One region of the Paenibacillus sp. Y660 genome, then DNA from elsewhere that is predicted to be linked to it. Evidence: riboswitches for the same ligand, from Rfam matches in the RefSeq annotation. Region 1 holds a riboswitch; each other region holds the start of a gene.
What was found. Region 1 has a riboswitch for cyclic di-GMP ahead of AC2TDN_RS20340 (transglutaminase domain-containing protein). Riboswitches for the same ligand answer to the same signal wherever they lie in the genome.
Positions count from the first base shown of each region.

Region 2: another riboswitch for cyclic di-GMP. It lies ahead of AC2TDN_RS15980 (anti-repressor SinI family protein); the one in region 1 lies ahead of AC2TDN_RS20340 (transglutaminase domain-containing protein).
Region 3: another riboswitch for cyclic di-GMP. It lies ahead of AC2TDN_RS12290 (LPXTG cell wall anchor domain-containing protein); the one in region 1 lies ahead of AC2TDN_RS20340 (transglutaminase domain-containing protein).

Region 1 is NZ_JBXBBJ010000022.1:132-6,937, forward strand. Features, by position in the region: gene AC2TDN_RS20340 (transglutaminase domain-containing protein) at 285-1,094, opposite strand; cyclic di-GMP riboswitch class I at 1,108-1,186, opposite strand; cyclic di-GMP riboswitch class I at 1,237-1,315, opposite strand; gene lysS (lysine--tRNA ligase) at 1,487-2,995, opposite strand; gene greA (transcription elongation factor GreA) at 3,154-3,630, opposite strand; gene dusB (tRNA dihydrouridine synthase DusB) at 3,932-4,975, opposite strand; gene AC2TDN_RS20360 (helix-turn-helix domain-containing protein) at 5,031-5,243, opposite strand; gene folK (2-amino-4-hydroxy-6-hydroxymethyldihydropteridine diphosphokinase) at 5,195-5,749, opposite strand; gene folB (dihydroneopterin aldolase) at 5,727-6,113, opposite strand; gene folP (dihydropteroate synthase) at 6,177-6,806, opposite strand, start outside.
Region 2 is NZ_JBXBBJ010000013.1:80,294-87,099, reverse strand. Features, by position in the region: gene AC2TDN_RS15995 (paeninodin family lasso peptide) at 1-101, opposite strand, end outside; gene AC2TDN_RS15990 (lasso peptide isopeptide bond-forming cyclase) at 118-2,058, opposite strand; gene AC2TDN_RS15985 (helix-turn-helix domain-containing protein) at 2,471-2,803, shown strand; gene AC2TDN_RS15980 (anti-repressor SinI family protein) at 2,818-2,979, opposite strand; cyclic di-GMP riboswitch class II at 2,996-3,077, opposite strand; gene galE (UDP-glucose 4-epimerase GalE) at 3,276-4,343, opposite strand; gene AC2TDN_RS15970 (right-handed parallel beta-helix repeat-containing protein) at 4,470-6,776, opposite strand.
Region 3 is NZ_JBXBBJ010000008.1:162,116-168,921, forward strand. Features, by position in the region: gene AC2TDN_RS12280 (sensor histidine kinase) at 1-354, shown strand, start outside; gene AC2TDN_RS12285 (response regulator) at 359-1,087, shown strand; gene AC2TDN_RS12290 (LPXTG cell wall anchor domain-containing protein) at 1,232-2,581, opposite strand; cyclic di-GMP riboswitch class II at 2,614-2,695, opposite strand; gene AC2TDN_RS12295 (hypothetical protein) at 2,942-3,403, shown strand; gene AC2TDN_RS12300 (ATP-dependent helicase ComFA) at 3,554-5,743, shown strand; gene AC2TDN_RS12305 (ComFC family protein) at 5,740-6,648, shown strand; gene AC2TDN_RS12310 (TIGR03826 family flagellar region protein) at 6,764-6,806, shown strand, end outside.

The DNA.
Region 1 (6,806 bases):
CCGAAGGATTTGCGAGGCAGTTTCACTCGTTGTTCAGTTTTCAAAGAGCAATCTTTTCTTTCATGTCGGCCGTGTGTCTCGTTGGCGACCTAGATAATATATCACGTTCGCCTATATGAATGCAAGCATTTTTTTAAATAATAGTGCATCTTTTTTTCACCCCACTATTTACTCCATATTTCTTCTAAATAGTAGTGGAGCTTAAACAGATATACGAGCTAGATCAAGACATAAAAAAAAAACGAGCTCTGCGTCTTAGCGCAAGCTCGTTATTTAATCGGGTATTAGTATTGTTTGGCTGCTTTATATTGGGCTGCATCTTTAATTAGCTCAAATTTCTTATTTCCCTTATTCAATCCTGCATCGACGGTGGTATCGATTAATACCCATTTGCCATTTAAATAAACTTCATTCCAAGCGTGATATACATCTACATAAGTGGATTGTCCCATAACGAGCTTAGTTGGAATATCCAAGCTGCGAAGCATTCCGGCAAACAGAGATGCGTAACCGTAACAAATGTCTTTCTTCGATTTGAAAGTGCGATCGATATTAGGAAGGTAGTCGACCGATAAATTAGCCGCTAATTGATTATCGTAATTGATGTTAGTAATGATGTAATCATAGACCGCTTTTACTTTCTCAGCATCTGTCTTTTTGTTTTTAGTCAATTCCTTGGCTTTGACAACCGCACTGCTCGAGCTTGTCCATTCAATATTTTGAATCGAATTCAAGTAGACATCATTGCTTTCCTTCAAGCTAAGCGTTACTGATTCTTTACTTATCAGCTTATACTTATTGCCCGTCGTGTTCTCAAGCAACGAAATCGTATATGCACCATTGCCAAGCTGCAAGGGGAAGATCTCTGCTGTTTTTTCGCTATCGAGATTGTATGTATAGTTTGTTTCGCCTTTGGCAATCATCAGCTTCGTTTTCACTTTAGCATTCACGGCATATTGGATGGAGACAACACCGTTATCCAGATTGCTCGTATTCAGCCAAGCAGATGCATTCGCTTCGCTTGCTTGTGCCACAGTGACATTAATGGATGCAAAAAGTACAAAAGCTGCGATTGCTAAGAATATTTTACGCATGAACGTAACTCCCTTCGGTAGCTGGCTGCCATCTTTCGGAAGGCCCTTTAGCTTTGCGTCCCTACCTTTCGATAGGTTTGCCGTTATCGTGTGAAGCTGCATGCTGAGCGCATGTCCAATACAAACAAAAAAAGCCCATCCATTCGGAAGCTGGCTGCCATCTTCAGGAAGGCCCTTTAGCTTTGCGTCCCTACCTTTCGATAGGTTTGCCGTTTATCGTGTATCGCTTTATTAGATCCATCTTACCATATGATTCTAGCAAATCAATAGATTTCGCCATCTTATTAAGAAGAAATTGGTAGTTATTTCACGATTGCTGCCGCAAATGCTCGACTGTTGAAAATAAAAAGAACCGCGGCAGCCAGTGCCAAGCGGTTCTGCTATTTTAATCGTTACTCTGCCGAGCGTTGATCTCTCATATGAGGGAACAACAGTACGTCACGGATCGATGGCGCATCCGTTAGCAGCATGATCAACCGGTCGATACCGATTCCTAGTCCGCCGGTTGGCGGCATGCCGTATTCTAGAGCACGGATGAAATCCTCATCCATCTCATGCGCTTCATCGTTGCCATGCTCACGCTCTACAAGCTGCGATTCGAACCGCTCGCGCTGATCGATCGGATCGTTCAGCTCGGTAAAGGCATTGGCATGCTCGCGCGCTACGATAAAGAGCTCGAAGCGATCCGTGAAACGCGGGTCATCTTCGTTCTTCTTGGCTAGCGGAGAGATCGCAACAGGGTGTCCGGTTACGAACGTCGGCTGAATAAGCGTGTGCTCGCCGAACTGCTCGAAGAATGCGTTAAGGATATGACCGAATGTCATATGCGGATCAACAGCAACCTTATGCTCCTTCGCCAAACGATGTGCTTCTTCATCGCTCATCTCCACGCCAAAATCAACGCCCGTCAATTCTTTGACAAGCTCAACCATGGAAACCCGGCGCCACTGCGGTGTCAGATCAATCTCTTGACCTTGATAAGTAATTTTCGTAGTACCGAGAACCTCTTGGGCAATATGGGCGATTACATTTTCCGTCAAAGCCATAATATCTTTGTAATCGGCATAAGCCTCGTAAAGCTCAATCATTGTAAATTCCGGATTGTGGCGAGTCGAAATACCCTCATTGCGGTAAACGCGGCCAATCTCGTACACTTTCTCCAACCCGCCTACGATCAACCGCTTCAAATGAAGCTCGATCGCAATACGCATGTAGAGCTGCATGTCGAGCGCATTATGATGCGTTTCGAACGGACGCGCTGCCGCACCGCCTGCAATAGAATGCAAAGTTGGTGTTTCTACTTCTAAATAGCCGCGGGAATCCAAGTAGCGGCGCATCGATTGAATGATTTTGGAACGCGTAATAAAGGTTTGTTGTACGTCTGGATTCACGATAAGGTCAACATAGCGTTGACGGTAACGAAGCTCTACATCCTTCAAGCCATGATACTTATCGGGCAATGGCAGAAGCGATTTGGTCAATACTTCAACATCATGCGCTTTAACCGATACCTCGCCTGTATTCGTTTTGAATACTACGCCATGCACGCCGATGATATCACCGATATCAAGCAAGTCGAAAGCAGCGAATTTATGCTCTTCAACTGTATCCTTGCGAACATAAATTTGAACCTTGCCGCTCAAATCTTGAATCGTCGCGAAGCCCGCTTTGCCCATGCCTCGCTTTTGCATAATACGTCCAGCAATGCTAACCTTAACCGCTTGGCCTTCAAGCTCTTCTTTGGTCAGCGTTTCATATGCTTGTACAATTTCTTTGGCATTATGAGTGCGCTCGAATTTACGGCCGAATGGGTCTACTCCCAGCCCTCTCAGCTCATCCAACTTGTCTCTGCGAATTTGCAAGAGCTCGCTTAGCTCCTGCTCATTGTTTTCATGTTCCACTTCTTCATCTCCTTGATCGTTCGGCAGGCGTACGCGGTTGTCTCCAGAACCCTGCAGTAAAAGATAAGCATCCAATAAACTTAAATAATAGGTTCTTCTATTGTAAACGTTCAAAAAGCTTCCCACAAGGAAGCTTTTTGATCCGCACATGGCAAACCTTATTTTTTGATATCGAGAATTTTGTACTGGATAATGCCAACTGGTACGCTTACTTCAACGACTGTGCCTTTTTTCTTGCCCAAAATCGCTTTGCCAACCGGACTTTCATTCGAGATCTTGTTTTGCAAAGGATCAGCTTCCGCTGTACCTACAATGGAATAATCCATCGTGTCGCCATATTCCATATCTTCAACCGTTACGATCGAGCCGATGCTCACGGTATCAATATCAATGTCATCATTATTTATAATACGCGCGTTGCGCAGCATTTTCTCAAGGGTAAGAACACGGCCTTCGATGAATGCCTGCTCATTCTTAGCATCCTCGTACTCCGAGTTTTCGCTTATATCGCCATAGCCGATTGCCACTTTAATCCGTTCGGCAACTTCACGGCGTTTGACAGACTTTAGGTTCTCTAATTCATCTTCAAGCTTTCGCAGCCCTTCTTGAGTCAGAATGATTTGCTTATCGTTCATCTTTCCGATTCTCCTGTCATGTGACTAATTATTCATACCTTGTATGAATTCACTGATACCTAATATATTACGCTTCCTGAACCTCATACCTACTGATGTTTGAGGCACTCTTCATGTATTCGTTAGATTATATTGCACGATTATATTGCAAAATTACCCTCAATGTCAATCAAAGCCAGACGACCCATTGAAGCCGTTTCATTTCTGGCAGTTGAAGCAGAAGCCGCTAGATAGCGGCTTTTGTCGAATAGTGTCGGTTAAGTTGCCGAACAAGTAAAATGAATAATCGATCGATCGTTTTTTAGTATACAACTTCTTCGGCGGCTGCTGCGTCTCCGCTCACAGAAGCGCTTGTTGGCTGGAACTCAGCTTCCTCTTCAAGCGTCCGTACGTAGTTTTCCAAAATGGCTACCATCGGGTCGCGTCCTGTTTCTTCCATAATGACATCCTTCACGCGCGCACCGCCTGGAAGGCCCTTCAGATACCAAGCGAGGTGCTTGCGCATCTCGCGTACCGCGACCGCTTCGTTCTTTAGTGCTACCAGCCGGTCCAGATGCAAAATGGCCACTTTCATTTTCTCGCGTGGCGTAGGGTCGCTAAGCAGCTCGCCATTGGTCAAGTATTGAATCGTACGATAGAGCATCCAAGGGTTTCCGAGCGCTCCGCGCCCAATCATAACGCCGTCGCAGCCGGTATGATCAAGAAGCCGCTTAGCATCCTCTGGCGAGAAGACGTCGCCATTCCCAATTACGGGAATAGATACCGCTTCTTTGACATCCTTTATAATGTCCCAATTAGCCTTGCCTGTATACAACTGCTCGCGCGTACGTCCATGTACGCTAACGGCTTTGCCGCCAGCGCGCTCAACAGCTCGTGCATTCTCGACTGCGTAAATATGCTGATCATCCCAGCCGATGCGCATTTTCACCGTAACCGGCTTCTGTACCGCATCCACTACCGCCGAGACCATTTCATAGATCTTGTTCGGATCAAGCAGCCAGCGGGCACCTGCATCACACTTCGTTACCTTCGGCACCGGGCAGCCCATATTTATATCGATAATATCCGCATTCGTTTGCTTATCGACGACTTTTGCCGCTTCAACAAGCGACTCTCGGTCACCGCCAAAAATTTGAAGGCTTAACGGCTTCTCCCGCTCATCGACGAACAGCATCTCCAGCGTCCGTTTATTTCCGTGCAAAATCGCCTTGTCGCTTACCATCTCCGCGCATACAAGACCTGTTCCGAATTCCTTGGCAATTAATCGAAAAGCCGGGTTGCACACGCCTGCCATCGGCGCTAGCACCACTCTGTTCTTCATCTCGATGTCTCCGATTTTCAGCATGTCGCTCCTTGCTCCTCTTCTAATTATTTATTGTTCCAATCCCTTAATTGCATCATTACTGACGATCGTCAGACATAAGTTCCTCGTAGCTGATTCCTAACGTTTTTGCTATATGGCTGAGCAGCTTTGGATCTGTCTTTCTCGTCCCTCGCTCCAATGAGCCGAGAACCGCTACTGATACGCCAAGCACCTTGGCCAGCTCCTGCTGAGTATAGCCCTTCAGCTTTCGAAAGGCTCTGACGCGCTGCGCCAATTGATTGTTTTCCATAGCGTGATGCCTTCCTTTCCATCCAAAAGCGCCGCCTCAGAAGCTGCGCCTACTTCGGCCTGCAACGGATGCGATTGATCCATAGTATCGTTCAGCGGCACTAATACAAATGACCGCTCCATCATGCGCGGATGCGGCAATATCAGCTCTTCTTGATCCATTCTGACATTATCATATAGGAGAAGATCAAGGTCAATGGTTCTCGGTCCCCAACGTATTTGTCGAACTCTCCCTAATTGCTGCTCGAAAGCAAGCAGCTGTCTCAGCAGAATGATCGGGGAAAGCGTCGTTTGCACGGCTAACGTCATATTGAGAAAAGGCGGTTGTTCCGTATATCCTACAGGATCCGTCTCATACATGCCAGATACTTTATTTACCGCGATGTTCGGGTGTGCGTCAATGAGACAAATCGCAGAAAGCAGCAATTGCTCGCGATTGCCCATATTGGAGCCTAATGCGATATAAGCTTCCGCTGGTGCGCCTTCACGCGGGAATTGTTCGTCCATCAGCATCCCGCTTTCTGCGCAGCTCTACTGTTACTCCATCAAAGTGGATGTCGAACGGCGGATGCGGCTTCGTTACTCGAACCGTAACTTCATTTACCATAGTATAAGCTTCCAGTACTCGTGATGCAATGTGACCCGTTAAAGCTTCAATCAGCTTAAAAGGCGGGCCTTCCACGATCGTTTTGGCTAACGCATGAATTTCCGCATAATTAACCGTATGGCTCAAATCATCCGTCTTCGCAGCCTGCTCCAAGTCCATACGCAGCTCGATGTCGACGAAATATTGCTGGCCCAGCTTATTTTCTTCGGGAAATACGCCATGGTAGCCGTAGAACTTCATCCCTTTAACTATCATATTATCCATTATATGCTATTCTCCTGTCGATGCAGCTTAGCTGTCTTTTTAAAAAAGCCTTCCGCAGCAAGGTTAGCTGCGATACAGGATTGCATCCGTCATGAGCGCGGCGCGCTTGATTGCGCGCACATCATGGACGCGCATGATTTGACAGCCATGCGCGATGCCGAGGACGACGGTCGCAGCCGTCCCCTCAACGAGATCTTCCACAGGCAGATTCAGCGTCTGCTTGATGAATCGCTTGCGCGAGGTGCCGAGCAGCACCGGATAGCCGAGCGCATGCAGTTCTGATAGACGACCGAGCAGCTCGAGGTTGTCCTCATGGGTTTTGGCGAAGCCGATGCCGGGATCAAGCCATATTTGCTCATCGGCGATGCCGGCAGTATGAGCGATGCTGACGCTGCTTAGCAGGTCAGCGAGCACATCCGGGACGAGGTCGTTATAGTCCCGGGCGTGGCGATTATGGCTGATAATGACCGGACAGCCATACTCCGCCGCAACGGCGGCCATATTGGGGTCGCCTTTAAGGCCCCAAATGTCATTGATGATGTGAGCGCCAGCCTCCAGCGCCGCGCGAGCCGTCTCCGCTTTGTAGGTATCAATCGAGAGAGGAATATGCGGCAGCGCTTCGCGCACCGCACGAATGACGGGAACAATGCGCCGAATCTCCTCTTTCACATCCACTGGCTCAAAGCCAGGGCG
Region 2 (6,806 bases), on a different contig from region 1:
TAAGCCTCGTCTGTGAATGGACCATTTGTCGTGGAAGCCGCAGTCATATGTACATGAAGGACCTCTAGCTCAGGTTTATTCCATTGTTTTTTCGTTTGCATATCTTGTCACCTCCCTTCAATCGAATTTTTTCAAAAAGCGAAATACGATAAGGCTGCGCATTAATAATCTATAATTCGGATCAACCGCATGCCTCGGCTGTGCGCCTTCCTCAAGCCTCGACAATGCCGATCGGATTACCTTGCCATCAACAAACTCCATAAATAAGCGATCTTCGCTCATTTGCCGCAGCTCATCCTTAAAGGCTTGCCATCTGGGAAGCATGCGATGAACCCAATCTGCTCCTTGTACTCCATGCGTGCGCTGATTAAGCCTCACCTGATCAGGCAGCAGCTTATCGGTAGCACGCCTGATTAGAGCGCGATCCATCCCATTCTGGACGTACTGGCTCTCCGGCAGAGACAAGCAAAACCGAATGACCCTTGCATCATTTGTCGGGTCGCGCTTCCAGAGACCATGTCTAAGCGACAGCTTCGTTGAGAGCGTATTGCCTGCGTTCCAGTGAAATACTTCATCGAAATGGATTTTTCTTTCCTCGTACACATCCTTGGCCGCAAACCATCCGGATTGATCGATGCCATGCTCGCCAAGCCGATTAAATACATCGGTCCTCCTCGCAAATTCGGGATTGATCACCATTGGATAATGGTACGTATCCTGGGAAGGCCGCAGCTGTTCAATAAGCGGAAATGCCGCTCGGCTGACGTTAGAGAATACATGCGCTCGGCCAGAGCCGATATTAAGGCTGTACTGACGCATTTCCCGCAGCAGCCTGATCCATTTCATTTTTTTGAGCAGCGTTGCGTAATAAGGAATGGCCGATCCCCATGAGATCGATAAATTGCCTCTGCCTCCATTTAGAAGCACGCCTACTCCCTGCTTCTCTGCCTGCTCGAACATGCCTCTCATCCAGAAGGAATTCTCAAAAAACTTATAAGGCATTTCCATAATATTTAGAAATCCGTCGATCTCGGAGTAGGAATCTCTCCCTTGGAAATCGAGGTAGTGATCCTCAATCCCTCCGACATGCTCGACAGTTGATTCAATAAGCGGCCTTTCATTCGGCATCATATATTCGGCTGTGTAATCGATAAAATCGGATGTCGGAACATAGCTGAACGTATGCAGCCTTTTATCTTGCTTGCGCAGCGCCCTTGAAGCGAAGCTTACGATCGAGCCGGAATCCAGTCCGCCGCTGAGTTGTGCGCCTACTTGGCGATGCGTCCTCAGCCTTGACGTAACGGCTTGCTCGAACACCTCTTGGAACGCCTCTACATATTGATCATCCGTTTTGAATCGAACGCGCTCACAAGGTCTAAACTGATAATATCTTGCTAGGACTATCCGCTCATCCTTGATCGTAATACTATGAGAAGGCGGAAGCTGCTCGATATTGCGGTAGACTGTTGTGGAAGCATCTGCCGCGTCTACCATGCCCACGATAGCTAGAAACTCGGCTAGCCAATCTTCATTCAGCAAGTGCTCCGTTCCAGACAGCGCAAGCAGCGGCTCAATCGTTGTGCAAAAGGCGAACCGTTCCGCATTCCTGTGATAATACAAGGTGCGGCCGCCCGAGAAATCTCTAGCGCCAAACAGCTTGTGATTGCGGCGATCCCAAATCATAAATGCAAAGTCGCCAGCCAAGTATGCAGGCGCATGTTCGCCCCATTTGTCGTAAGCAAGCAAAATCAGCTCGCTATCCGACATCCGGCTCCGTCGATGCTGTTCTACCTGCAGCAGGCCAAACAGCTCTCCCCGATTGTCAATGATCGCATCCGCGGTTATGACCAGCCCTCTTTCGGAATCAACATATGGATTGCGCTCGCCCACCGACTCAGGAGTAATCCACTGGTTATGGCAGCCTAGAAATATATGATCCTCATGCCAGGCCTGAGCCGAATCGCAAGGATACTGAGATAAAGCTTCCATTAAGGAGCCGCCTTGCCTCCATGCATGACTTCCTTGATCAGTTAGAAAAATGGCTGCGATGGCGCTCATCGATTCCTCCGGCTAGATATCAAAATTGTTCGATATGAAGAACGATTTTCGAAAATCATTTGTTGAATTTAAAGTTCTTAATAGAGAACATAACTGCATATTACACCTGATATTTACCTTTGTCAACCAATATTTCAACGATATATTGCAAATAATCGCAAGGTTTTGTTCTCTATTGAAAACAACTTGTCGATTTATCGCTTCGCCATCATTTTACGTCCAACACTACTTGTTATAGAACTAAATCAAGCTGTTATTCAACCAAAAATATCCACTTATTCATGATAATAAGTGGATACTATAATAGGAAATAAAAAAATAAATCATGTTAAAGGTTACTAGCTATCGCTACTAACATTTTTTCGTTATAATAGTAATTGTCTACAACGATGTGATAACGGAGGAGTTTCTTATGATCGGAGAACGTATTCAGATGCTGCGCAAGAGAAAAGGCCTTTCCCTAACAGAGTTATCTCAACGGGCGGGCGTCGCAAAATCTTACTTAAGCTCCATTGAACGAGGGCTCCAGCAAAATCCTTCGATTCAATTTCTTGAAAAGGTAGGCGCGGTTTTAAACGTAACCGTTGAAGAATTTCTCAATAACAACGAAAAAACGGATCGCACCCCCGATCACCTTGACAATGAATGGGCTGACTTAGTTAGAGAGGCAATGGCCTCTGGCGTAAGCAAGGATCAGTTTAAAGAGTTTCTAGAATTTAATAAATGGAAAATTAAGCGCGAATAGCGCTTTTTCCGCTTTTATACAGCTGTTTCCTGAATATCATCCTTCTTGCTTTCCTCTAGGGCTAGCAGCACCTTCCTCACATCTTCCTTACTGAACCCCAAAGAACGTGCATTCATGATTAATGCTACCCACTCCATATCCAAGTCCTGATTGTCATCGGAATTTATAAGTACCATTTTCCCATGTCCCCCATTCATTTTGGGACGGTTGCACCACTGACTCCATGCGTTTAAGGTGCCCAGATACTAAACGCATTTCAACGTCTCCCTATGCTTGTCATTCACTTATATCTGTATTATAAATCACCAATTATGCGCATGCTGTCGCTTCATGTCTTACTAAAATGATAGATAAATACATTTTTTGTCGAATGTTTTCAAGCAATGTAAAATGACATAGAATTTATGTACTATACTCCGCTAGGTTTGATCAGCTAGGTTTGATCAGCTAGCTTTGAAAATGGCAATTTTCCCTATTGCGCCGCTTCTATGTACGAAGCCGCTGCCAGCTCAGACATCAAATAAGGCTCTACTTCAAAACCGTTCGGATTCGCATATTGCCACCGCCACGAGTCTCTGCACATCTCTTCAATGCCGCGAATAGCAGCCCAATCCAGTTCCTCGTTTGCCTTATGCGTATCCGCATAGCAAATCGCAATATCGCCTGGTCTGCGGTCTACAATTGTATACGGAATGCTGCGCCCGGATACCTTCTCGAATGCAGCAATCATCTCCAGCACGCTATAGCCGCGGCCGGTGCCAAGATTGAAAATATCTACGCCTGATTTAGTCATCATTTTTTTCAGTGCCTGCACATGTCCCAGCGCCAAATCGACGACATGGATATAATCCCTTACGCCAGTGCCGTCTACAGTAGGATAATCACTTCCAAAAACGTTCACTTGCGCAAGCTTCCCAACTGCTACCTGCGTGATGTAAGGCATCAGATTGTTTGGAGTGCCATTCGGATTCTCACCAATCCTTCCGCTAATGTGGGCGCCCACCGGATTAAAGTACCGCAGGATCGAAATGCCCCATTCCTCATTCGACACTGCTAAATCTTGTAAAATTTGCTCCAGCATAAGCTTTGTTCTGCCGTAAGGATTAGTCGCACCTAGCGGCGAGGCTTCTGCAATAGGAACCTGCTCCGGCAAGCCGTATACCGTTGCAGAGGAGCTAAATACTAGTTTATGCACCCCGAATTTTTTCATAACCTCACATAGTATTAAAGTGCTTGTAATATTCGTATGGTAATAGGACAATGGCAATTGAACCGATTCGCCAACAGCCTTAAGACCTGCAAAGTGAATGACCGCTTCTATCGAATGCCTGGCGAATACACCCTCCAGCCCGCCGCGATCCATGAGGTCCATTTTGTAAAACGTGAACGTTTTGTTCGTTATTTCTGCGACTCTGTTTAATGAGATGTGGCTGCTGTTGGACAGATTATCGACGATAACGACCTCATATCCCGCTTCAAGAAGCTCTATGCATGTATGACTTCCGATATAACCTGCACCGCCAGTAATTAAAATCGCCATTTCATTATCTCCTCCAAATATTCATTATAAGGAACATATAATTCTTAATTAAGAACATGCTATCAAATAAATTCCCTGCAAGACGAACAAACTGCAGGGAAGTATTTTCTTCTTCAGCTTCTAGAATTAGGCGCTCCCTAAATCCGTATTATCCTCTAACCGGATATATGGTGCCGTTCCGGTTACGGTTACTCCTCTAAATACAGACTTCGCGACGATTGCCGATTGATTATGACGCAGCCAGTTGAAGTTGAGTTTACTATTTTCAAAGTAGGAGCTCGAGATAATTGCCTTTTTCGTATTGTCAGCTTTTCCAACAGAGGCATTTATAAAGGTAGATCCCGTTACAAGTGAATTCCCGTCCATTACGATTCCTAGATTTTGAAACAGCCCGTTGCGCATAGTAACCTGCCTCGTATACTTCGCATCGTTTGAGCCAAGCTGAATATCGGTATTGCCCAAAAGCGGAGTCTTAGCCCGTATAAACTCACTATTGCTAACATGACTGCCTTCAAATCTAGCGGAGCCTTCAATGAGCGTCAATCCATTTACAATGGTCGGGCGGCCCGCATAATCTTGTGGAACCAATATCGACAGATCGTAGTTTTTTACCGTTATATTTTCTAATACAGCACCTGCAGCGAGCAGATTAAAGTTCGGGGCGAGCGTGTTATTCGGGCGCCAATCCCGCTCTACCGTTATATCTGCCAAATAGCATCTTCCGTAATTATATCGGCTGACATTAAATCCTGGTGTCCCTGCATCTGCAATGATTGCCGGCGCGCCTCCCAGCGTCTCGGAAACCTGAAAGCCGAGTGAAGTAACGTTTACGGTGTAATACATCTTATCGACGCTGATTCCAGTCGGAACCTTACCGATCCATTGCTCAAACGATACTTGTGCTCCATTGCCCACGCCATGCGCCGTTTTAAACGTGAAGGTGCCAGCAGCAACATTTACGGCAGGCGATCCAAAATAGCCATATATGCTTGAGCCATATACCGAGCCATCCTTGACCTGACAATCCCGAACGACTGCTCCCCTTACATCAAGCAGCTTTAAATTCCCATTTCGAATAACGGCCCCGTTCACGAAGTTATCGCCTTGTACCCATAGCTCGCATCCATGAAATGAATTATTAACATATTTGACATTCGGAAAATTCGGATTCGAGCTCACTCCGCCAATGTTAGAGCCTTCAAAGGTATTTCCGTCCAATAAGACATTGGTGCCGTCTGCATTAACGAAATGGCCGCGCACGTTATTATAAATATAATTATCTTCAATATGAATGCGGTAGTTCAGCTCCAGCCCGTTAGGACGATCCGCTCTTTTGTACGGAATATTGGTCTCACTATACATGGATTCGATATCGATGCCGAACATAGGCGGCGTACCGTTTCTAAAATTCGTCGTGACTCCGTCGTCGGCATACCCGATATGATGAATTTTATTTCTGAAAATATGGGTATCGTTTGACGCGCAGATGGAAATGCCTTGTCTTCTGCAATGATGGATATGACAATCATGAATAAGAACATTTTGACCCATTTGGTCCTGTGTATATAAGGCGGGATCAAGCAAATACTTCTCATAACCGGTTAAAATTCCATCTCCTGTACAATCCGAAATTTCCATTTGTCCGATTTCGATTTGATTGGAACCAAACGATCCAATTCCATAACCGCTTTCATGCGTATAAAATGAACTATCTACCTTGGCCCGAATATCAGCAATTTGACTATCGGTTAAAGGCGATGTTAGCTGTATAGCAAATATCATTTTATTGTTTTTACTCAAATCCTTATTTTCATTAAGGAACCATCCTCTTCCACCTGCGCCGGCAGGTGCAAAAACGCCGTTCGTCCGAGATCCAACTAGCGCAGCATTTGAAATAGTATCTTTATATTGATAGAATTGATAGCCAGCTGCACCCACCCCCGGAATGCTCCATAGTCTGAAGCTTGCAAGAAGACCTGGGTTTGCATAACGATCAATGACCTCGCTGCGTATCCAGTTCGGGTTATTATTCAGCGTACCGTCAGCATTTACGCCGCCTCTGACAAACTTCACCGCAATCTCGTATATATGCTCCTTTTTGTCGCCTACCAGCTTGCCTCCTGATACTTTTGCATTATTGATCCCTCTCATTTCAATAATGGTGTAATTCGGGGAGGAATTACCCTCCAGCTTAATGACGCAGCCCTGCTCCAGCTCCAAATGAATGCCGCTCTTCATGTTGATAGCTACGAGAGAACTTGGATCGAGTCCGACCGTATAGCTCCCCGCTGGTAGTATGACATGGATAAAGCCTTCAGATTTTGCCCAATCGATAGCATCATTAATTCCTTTGGTCGTCTCTGCTGCATTCATGCCCGTGTTGCTAATATTGAATCGAGCTAGTTCTATTCGGTAAGACCCATGTAGATTCATAGCCTTCACCATCCTTTTACTTCATCGTAT
Region 3 (6,806 bases), on a different contig from region 1:
GTATTCGAGTTAATCGGTAAAGAAGTTCGGATGCCCTCTGCAATGGAAGCGGCTATATACCGCTTGGTTCAGGAAGCATTCACCAACGCTTTGAAGCATGCGAGTGCTTCTCATGTTTTGCTCGAAATTAACTATCAGCCACAACAAATTTCTATCGTTATTCAGGACAATGGCGTTGGTTTTCATAGCGAATTAATTGAGCAGGATGCTGGCCATAACGCACACTTTGGATTGGTGGGGATGAGAGAACGAATTGAGCTGATCGAGGGAAGGATGGATATAGACTCAAATCCCGGTAGAGGGACGAAAATTATGATAGATATACCAACGACAGCCGAATCTAGAAAGGAGTAAGATGATGATCCAGAAACCTGCAAGCAGTGCAAATACAATCAAAATTTTACTTGCGGATGACCACCAGCTGTTTCGTGAAGGACTTAAGCGGATTCTGAATATGGAAGACGATCTTGAAGTCATTGGCGAATGCGGAGACGGCATTCAAGTAATGGAGTTTTGCAATCATACGATTCCAGAAATTGTTCTGATGGATATTAATATGCCAATCGAGAATGGTGTCGTTGCGACAGAGCGTTTAAAAAGCTTGTTCCCTGACGTAAAGGTTATCATTCTATCTATCCACGACGATGAGAGCTATGTATTTGAAACGCTTCGCAAAGGGGCTACCGGCTACCTGCTGAAGGACATGGAGGCGGAATCGCTAATTAACGCTATTCGCTCTGTCGTTCAAGGCCATGCTTATATCCATCCTAAAGTGACAGGCAAGCTGATTAACCAGCTACGCCGCATGACTTATTTGGACGAGATGGGAATCGTTTCAGGAGCAGCAGCTGCTCAAGAGCCGGGCGTTAAGTTCGTTGCAGGCGATGAGAGCCCTCTTACGCGGCGTGAGGCAGAGGTGCTGAGACTTATGGCTGAGGGCAAGAGCAATAAGCTCATTGGTGAATTTCTGTTTATCAGCGAAAAAACCGTTAAAAACCATGTCAGCAGTATTTTGCAAAAAATGGAAGTTGATGATCGTACGCAGGCTGTTATTCAATCGATCAAATATGGTTGGGTCACGCTTTAATATGGTAACATCAAAAATCCCGTATCGGATGATACGGGATTTTTTTGATGCGCGTCTAAAGGTGAAATAAAAAACTCCGAAGCTGCCTTTTTAAGGCTGCTCCGGAGATAAAGATAAAATGATCGGTTGCTTTAATTCTGCCGTTTATCTTCCTTGCCGTTTCTTACGAAGCGAGAGGAAGCCGGCTGAAAGGGCAAAGGCGCCTATGAGGTAATAAGGAACAGGACTGGAATCGCCTGTTTTTGGAAGCGTGGCAAGCGGAACTTGATCCTCGGCCACATCGATAGCGGTATCAGCAGGCGGCTCGCCATTTTGATTATCTTCAATACCGCCTATTGGCGGCTCCTCATCGACTATTTCAACAATTGTAGTAATCTCTGGTGATGGAGTGGGAGCAGGTGACGTCGAGGCTGCAGGAGTTGAAGTTGGCGTACTTACAGGTGTTGGAGACGATGCTGGTGTTGTATAAGGCGTAGTCTCAGGTGTCGGTGATGCTGATGGAGGAGTAGTAGGCGTAGTCTCAGGTGTTGGGGATGCTGACGGCGGTGTAGTAGGCGTAGTCTCAGGTGTTGGGGATGCTGACGGCGGTGTAGTAGGCGTAGTCTCAGGTGTCGGTGATGCTGATGGCGGAGTAGTAGGCGTAGTCTCAGGTGTTGGGGATGCCGACGGCGGTGTAGTAGGCGTAGTCTCAGGTGTAGGTGATGTTGACGGTGGTGTAGTAGGCGTAGTCTCAGGTGTTGGGGATGCTGACGGCGGTGTAGTAGGCGTAATCTCAGGTGTTGGGGATGCTGACGGTGTTGGAGTAGGCGTAATCTCAGGTGTTGGGGATGCTGACGGTGTTGGAGTAGGCGTAATCTCAGGTGTTGGGGATGCTGACGGTGTTGGAGTAGGTGTAATCTCAGGTGTTGGGGATGCTGACGGTGTTGGAGTAGGTGTAATCTCAGGTGTAGGAGATGGTGATGGTGTCGCAGACGGCACAGTGCATGTGTTGTTAAGCTTTAGCTTCCAGCCTAAAATTTTGTCGCCATGAGCGCCTGTGCCTAGATCGAAGAGCTCGTTGCCGCTGTATATATCCAATTGATAAGGCAGACATTTCGGGATATCAATTGTGGCGGAATAGGTTCCCGCTTTATCAACGGGAATGGATTGGCCGCTAAAATGCTTCTGCTTATGGTAAGGTATCGTCGTGTCATTGGGACCGGGTACCCAGTCAGCTGCACCTTCATAAGAGGAAAAACTGACTCTCACACAATCCACTATGGTCGTAAAGGTTGCTGTTGCCGTGTCATTGCTATTGACTGTGATGCTGGAATGATTGGCTATGACATCTGCTTTGCTGTTTGAATAACTCTGGCAGCTGTTTTCAATACCAGTTACGGCTGCAGCTGCGTCACCGTTGCTTTGGCCCTCAGCCATGACGAAGGAGCCAAGCGTAAGCGAAAAAAATAATAAGACGACCAGGCTCAAAGTAAACTGCTTTTTCACATAATGCATCTTTCACTCTCCTCTTAGAGTATGTAGTGGTTCTAAGAGGGCCGGTTACACTATTGGCTCCATATAATCCAAGTGTCCATATGCAGATTATACTTCATCGCTTCCCTAGCTTTGACGCTTTGCAGAGCCCATCTTCTCCCTGTAATCTATGCTTGAATATCGTATATATGCAGGATGTAATAAGATGATAACACATACAGTGAATTGCTCAAGGGTGTTTCTTTGTCGTAAATTGACTATTAATTACAGGTTGAAAACGGCTGTCTTTGGACATGTCGCACATTTTGTCATCTTGTCCCCGGCTGTCGGAACCAGTGGGCTCTTCTTGGCATATAGTGTCACAAAGAGGAGGTGGCCGCTATGTTTGAGCTTCTACTTTTAGTGATTGGCTGTTATGCTTTTGCTGCATTGTCGGTGCATCTGGCGTTTCGAATTTGGCGCGGAAGGCAGCAATCGAGCAAGCATTATGTACTCGTTGCGGACGTTCGGCAAAAAAATATGGAATGGTATGTGCGTTCATTGTTTTCTTTCTCGCGGAGAATGGGCAAAGATGTTCGCCTGACAATTATCGATCGTGGTGTCACAGACGAGATGATTGCGATTGTAGAACGTTTGGCTAGAGGTGGCAACGAGGTTAGGGTACACCCTAAAGAAAATGCGCCTCAAACAGAAATCGAGGATAGTAAGCGCTCACAAACGAGTGGAGTAGATGGAACCCAGCTGCTGTGGCTGCTTCAGGCAGAAGGAATCGTGTCGCATTCCGATCATGCGGTGCTGGTTGATTTGCAAAACCCGTCGGATTTGTCGAAAATGCCATTTTAGTATATAATTTTCCGTAATTGAATATCCGGAGTGAAGCACACTCAATGACGCGGCTGCGTTGTTGGGTGTGCTTTTTTTTTTTGTCCGGGCGTTATGGCAACGCGCGATAGCGCGATGGATATTGAAATGCGGGGAAGGGAGCGAAAGCGGATGAAGGCTCAAGTGTATGTTGTGGAGGTTAACGGGCATTGGCAGGCGTCGGCAACGATTCATCCAGAGGTGGACAAGCAATTCTGGATGAATGGGGAGTTTGGCAAGGCAGGGCGGCTTAACGGAAAAATTGCGGATTCGGGCTGGCTTTTAAAAGAGCTGCTGCCGCTTGGCGATGCTTGCCTCGCTGCTCGGCTTTGGGAGGATGGGCTGAGGCGTAGAATAGAGAAAAAGGATGACTTGACTATCAGCTGCAATGAAATGGGATATCAAGCGAGATCGTTCGAAGCGTTAGAGCTGTTGCTTTCTTGTGTAGCGGAGGCTAAGCGTTGCGGGCTGAATGACGGAAAGGCTGCAGGCAGCCGGCGGTGGTGGCATTTGGGTAGTAGAAGCAAACGGAAATCGGCATTGAAGGTAGAGAACTTGCTGGGTTTGGCGGAGCGTTGGGAGTGTGTTGGAGCACGGCGACATGGAAAGTGGAGTGAGGGAGAGGGAGCTAGTGTAGGCGGCGATGGAGGGGGGACGATTGAGCAGGTGAAAAGCGGAGAGCTGAGCGCGAGTATGTCGCGTGCAGCGGTGCGCAAGCAAGGCGGAGAAGCGGAGCGAGCGCTTGGCGATGCGGAGCTGGGAGAGATTGCGGCAGGGGCGAAGCTTGCCGCAGGCATGATGCAGGGACGTGCGCTATTGCGAAGCGAGGCGCACGCCCTGTTAGCTGGCGCGGGCGGGCCCGGCGCCGCGGTGAGCTGGAGCGGAGTGCTCCAGCTTGCCGCGCTGCTCGGGCGGGTGCGCCTGAGCGGAGCGATCGCCGCCGGGGATGGCGGGCGATTGGACGCTTTGGGGCGCCGCAGGCGCGAGCGCAGCTGTTTGCGCTGCGGGAGCGGCGAGGCGCATATGCACCGCACGGCATGTGCGGCGTGCGGGCGGTTGTGCGCCTATTGTACGGCGTGCATTGGGATGGGGCGGAGCCGGGAATGCGAGCTGCTCGTTACTATGCAGCATTCTGCTTTGCTTGGAATGAAGACGGATCGGCGGCCGCTCATGCAGCTGCCGTTAGAACAGCGGCTTAAGAAATGGAGCCTTAGCCCGGCACAGGCCGCTGCTGCTGCGAAGGCGCTCCGTTTCGTTGAAGAGTATGAGACGATGGAATCTCCTCAATTATCAAAGGGTGTACCCAAGCAAACGAGAGATTTTTTACTTTGGGCGGTTACGGGAGCGGGCAAGACCGAAATGATTTTCCCGCTGGTGGAATCGGTGCTGCTTCGAGGCGGAAGGGCACTTATCGCAACGCCGCGCCGCGATGTTGTCATTGAACTAGATCCGCGTATCCGCAAAGCGTTCCCGGCAGCTTCGGTTGTCACCTTATACGGCGGCAGCGAGCAGCGCTGGGAGAGCGGCGACATCACGCTTGCCACGACACATCAACTGCTGCGTTTCTATCAAGGCTTTGACTTAGTCGTCGTAGACGAGCTTGATGCGTTTCCCTACGCCGGCGATCCTATTCTTCATTATGCCGCAGATAAAAGCTGCGCGCCTGGCGCTGCCCGGCTGCTGCTCTCTGCTACGCCGCCGAGCGAGCTGCAGCGAGCGGCGAAGCGCGGCAAGCTTCCGCATGCGAGAGTGCCCGTGCGCTACCATCGTCATCCGCTGCCTGTACCGCAAATGCATCAAACGCCAGCTGTGAAACAAATGCTTCACCAGCGGAAGCTGCCATCCAAGCTGTTGGCCGCTATGCAGGCCTCAATTCAGCGAGATGCCCAGCTGTTTGTATTCGTGCAGCAAATTGCACAGACCGAGCCTATGGCTGCTTTGCTTAGGGCTGTTCTTCAGCTTTCAGCAGTAGCGGCAACTTCCTCTCAGGACGGTGGGCGGACGGAGAAGGTGCAGCGTTTTCGCGCAAGGGAAATTCGCGTGCTGGTCACGACCACGATATTAGAGCGAGGGGTCACGATTCCGAGAAGCGACGTCTATATTTTAGATGCGGACGGACGGCTTTTTGACGAGGCTTCCTTGGTTCAAATGGCGGGCAGGGCAGGACGGTCTGCAGATGACCCGTTTGGCCGCGTCTATTTCTGCAGCCGTGAGCGCAACCGCTCGCAGCTAGCGGCAGTGCGCCACATTCAAAAGATGAACCGCATGGCCCGCAAGGAAGGCTACTTGCTCCCCGCCAGCAAAGGAGGCTCGTCAAAGTGACTTACTCGCCTCAAGCATGGCTCCAGCGTCTTCAATCCGCCTTCGCCACTAGCGCGCAGCTGCTCGCTCCCCGTTCCACCGCATGCCTTCTATGCGGCAAACCGCAAACCGAGGCTCGCAGCGCGGGCAGCATCAACCAATCGAAGCTGACGCCCCGGCTTCGAAAATCGCTTTGCGGAGGATGCCTCTCCGCCATTCCATGGCTCACCCGCATCGCCTGTCCCAGATGCGGACGCGGCATCGCATGCGAGGACTGCATACGCAGTCCGCAACGGGCATTCGTATGCAACCGCAGCGCGGTCTCCTACAATCCAGCAATGCGGTCGATGCTCGCTTTGTACAAATACCGTGGAAACGAGCGGCTTGCGCCTTTGCTTGGCGACATGCTTCTGCCTGTCCTTGATACCATGACTTGCGTGATTGCCCGGCGCCAGCGGTACAACGCTACAAGCGGCAACCTCTCTAAGTCGAAAGGGAAGATAGCCGATTACTGGGATGCGGTCACATATGTCCCTATCAGCCCGGAGAGGGCAAGCGATAGGGGCTTCAATCAAGCGGAGCAGCTGGCAAGCCATTTAGCGCAGCGCTATCGTCTGCCGCTTATGAGCCTGCTCATCCGTTCCCGCCATTCGGAGAAGCAAAGCTTTAAGACGCGTTCGGAGCGAATGCGCGATACTAGGTCGCTTTTTGACGTAAACGAAAGCGAGCTTCGCATTCTTCAATCAAAAACACGCAACTCCGCCAGTAAAGCGAGTAAAGTTCAGCCCGCTCGAGAAACAATTCGCATTCTGCTTATTGATGACATATATACGACGGGAAGTACGGCAGAGGCCTGCTCACAAGAATTGCATCGAAAATCGCAGCGGCCTCTGGAAATTTATATTTTGACCTGGGCTCGTTCCTAAGTAATCCAATATTCATAAGGCGGAAAAATAGATTCATAGTGAAAAAGTTAACGCTTTCGTTTAGAATAAAGTTAATCATCTGATTATTTTTACAAAAAAAGGGGGGCTTAAAGCGATGAACTTAGATAATTGTCCTCGCTGCGGTAAGCTTTTTGCCA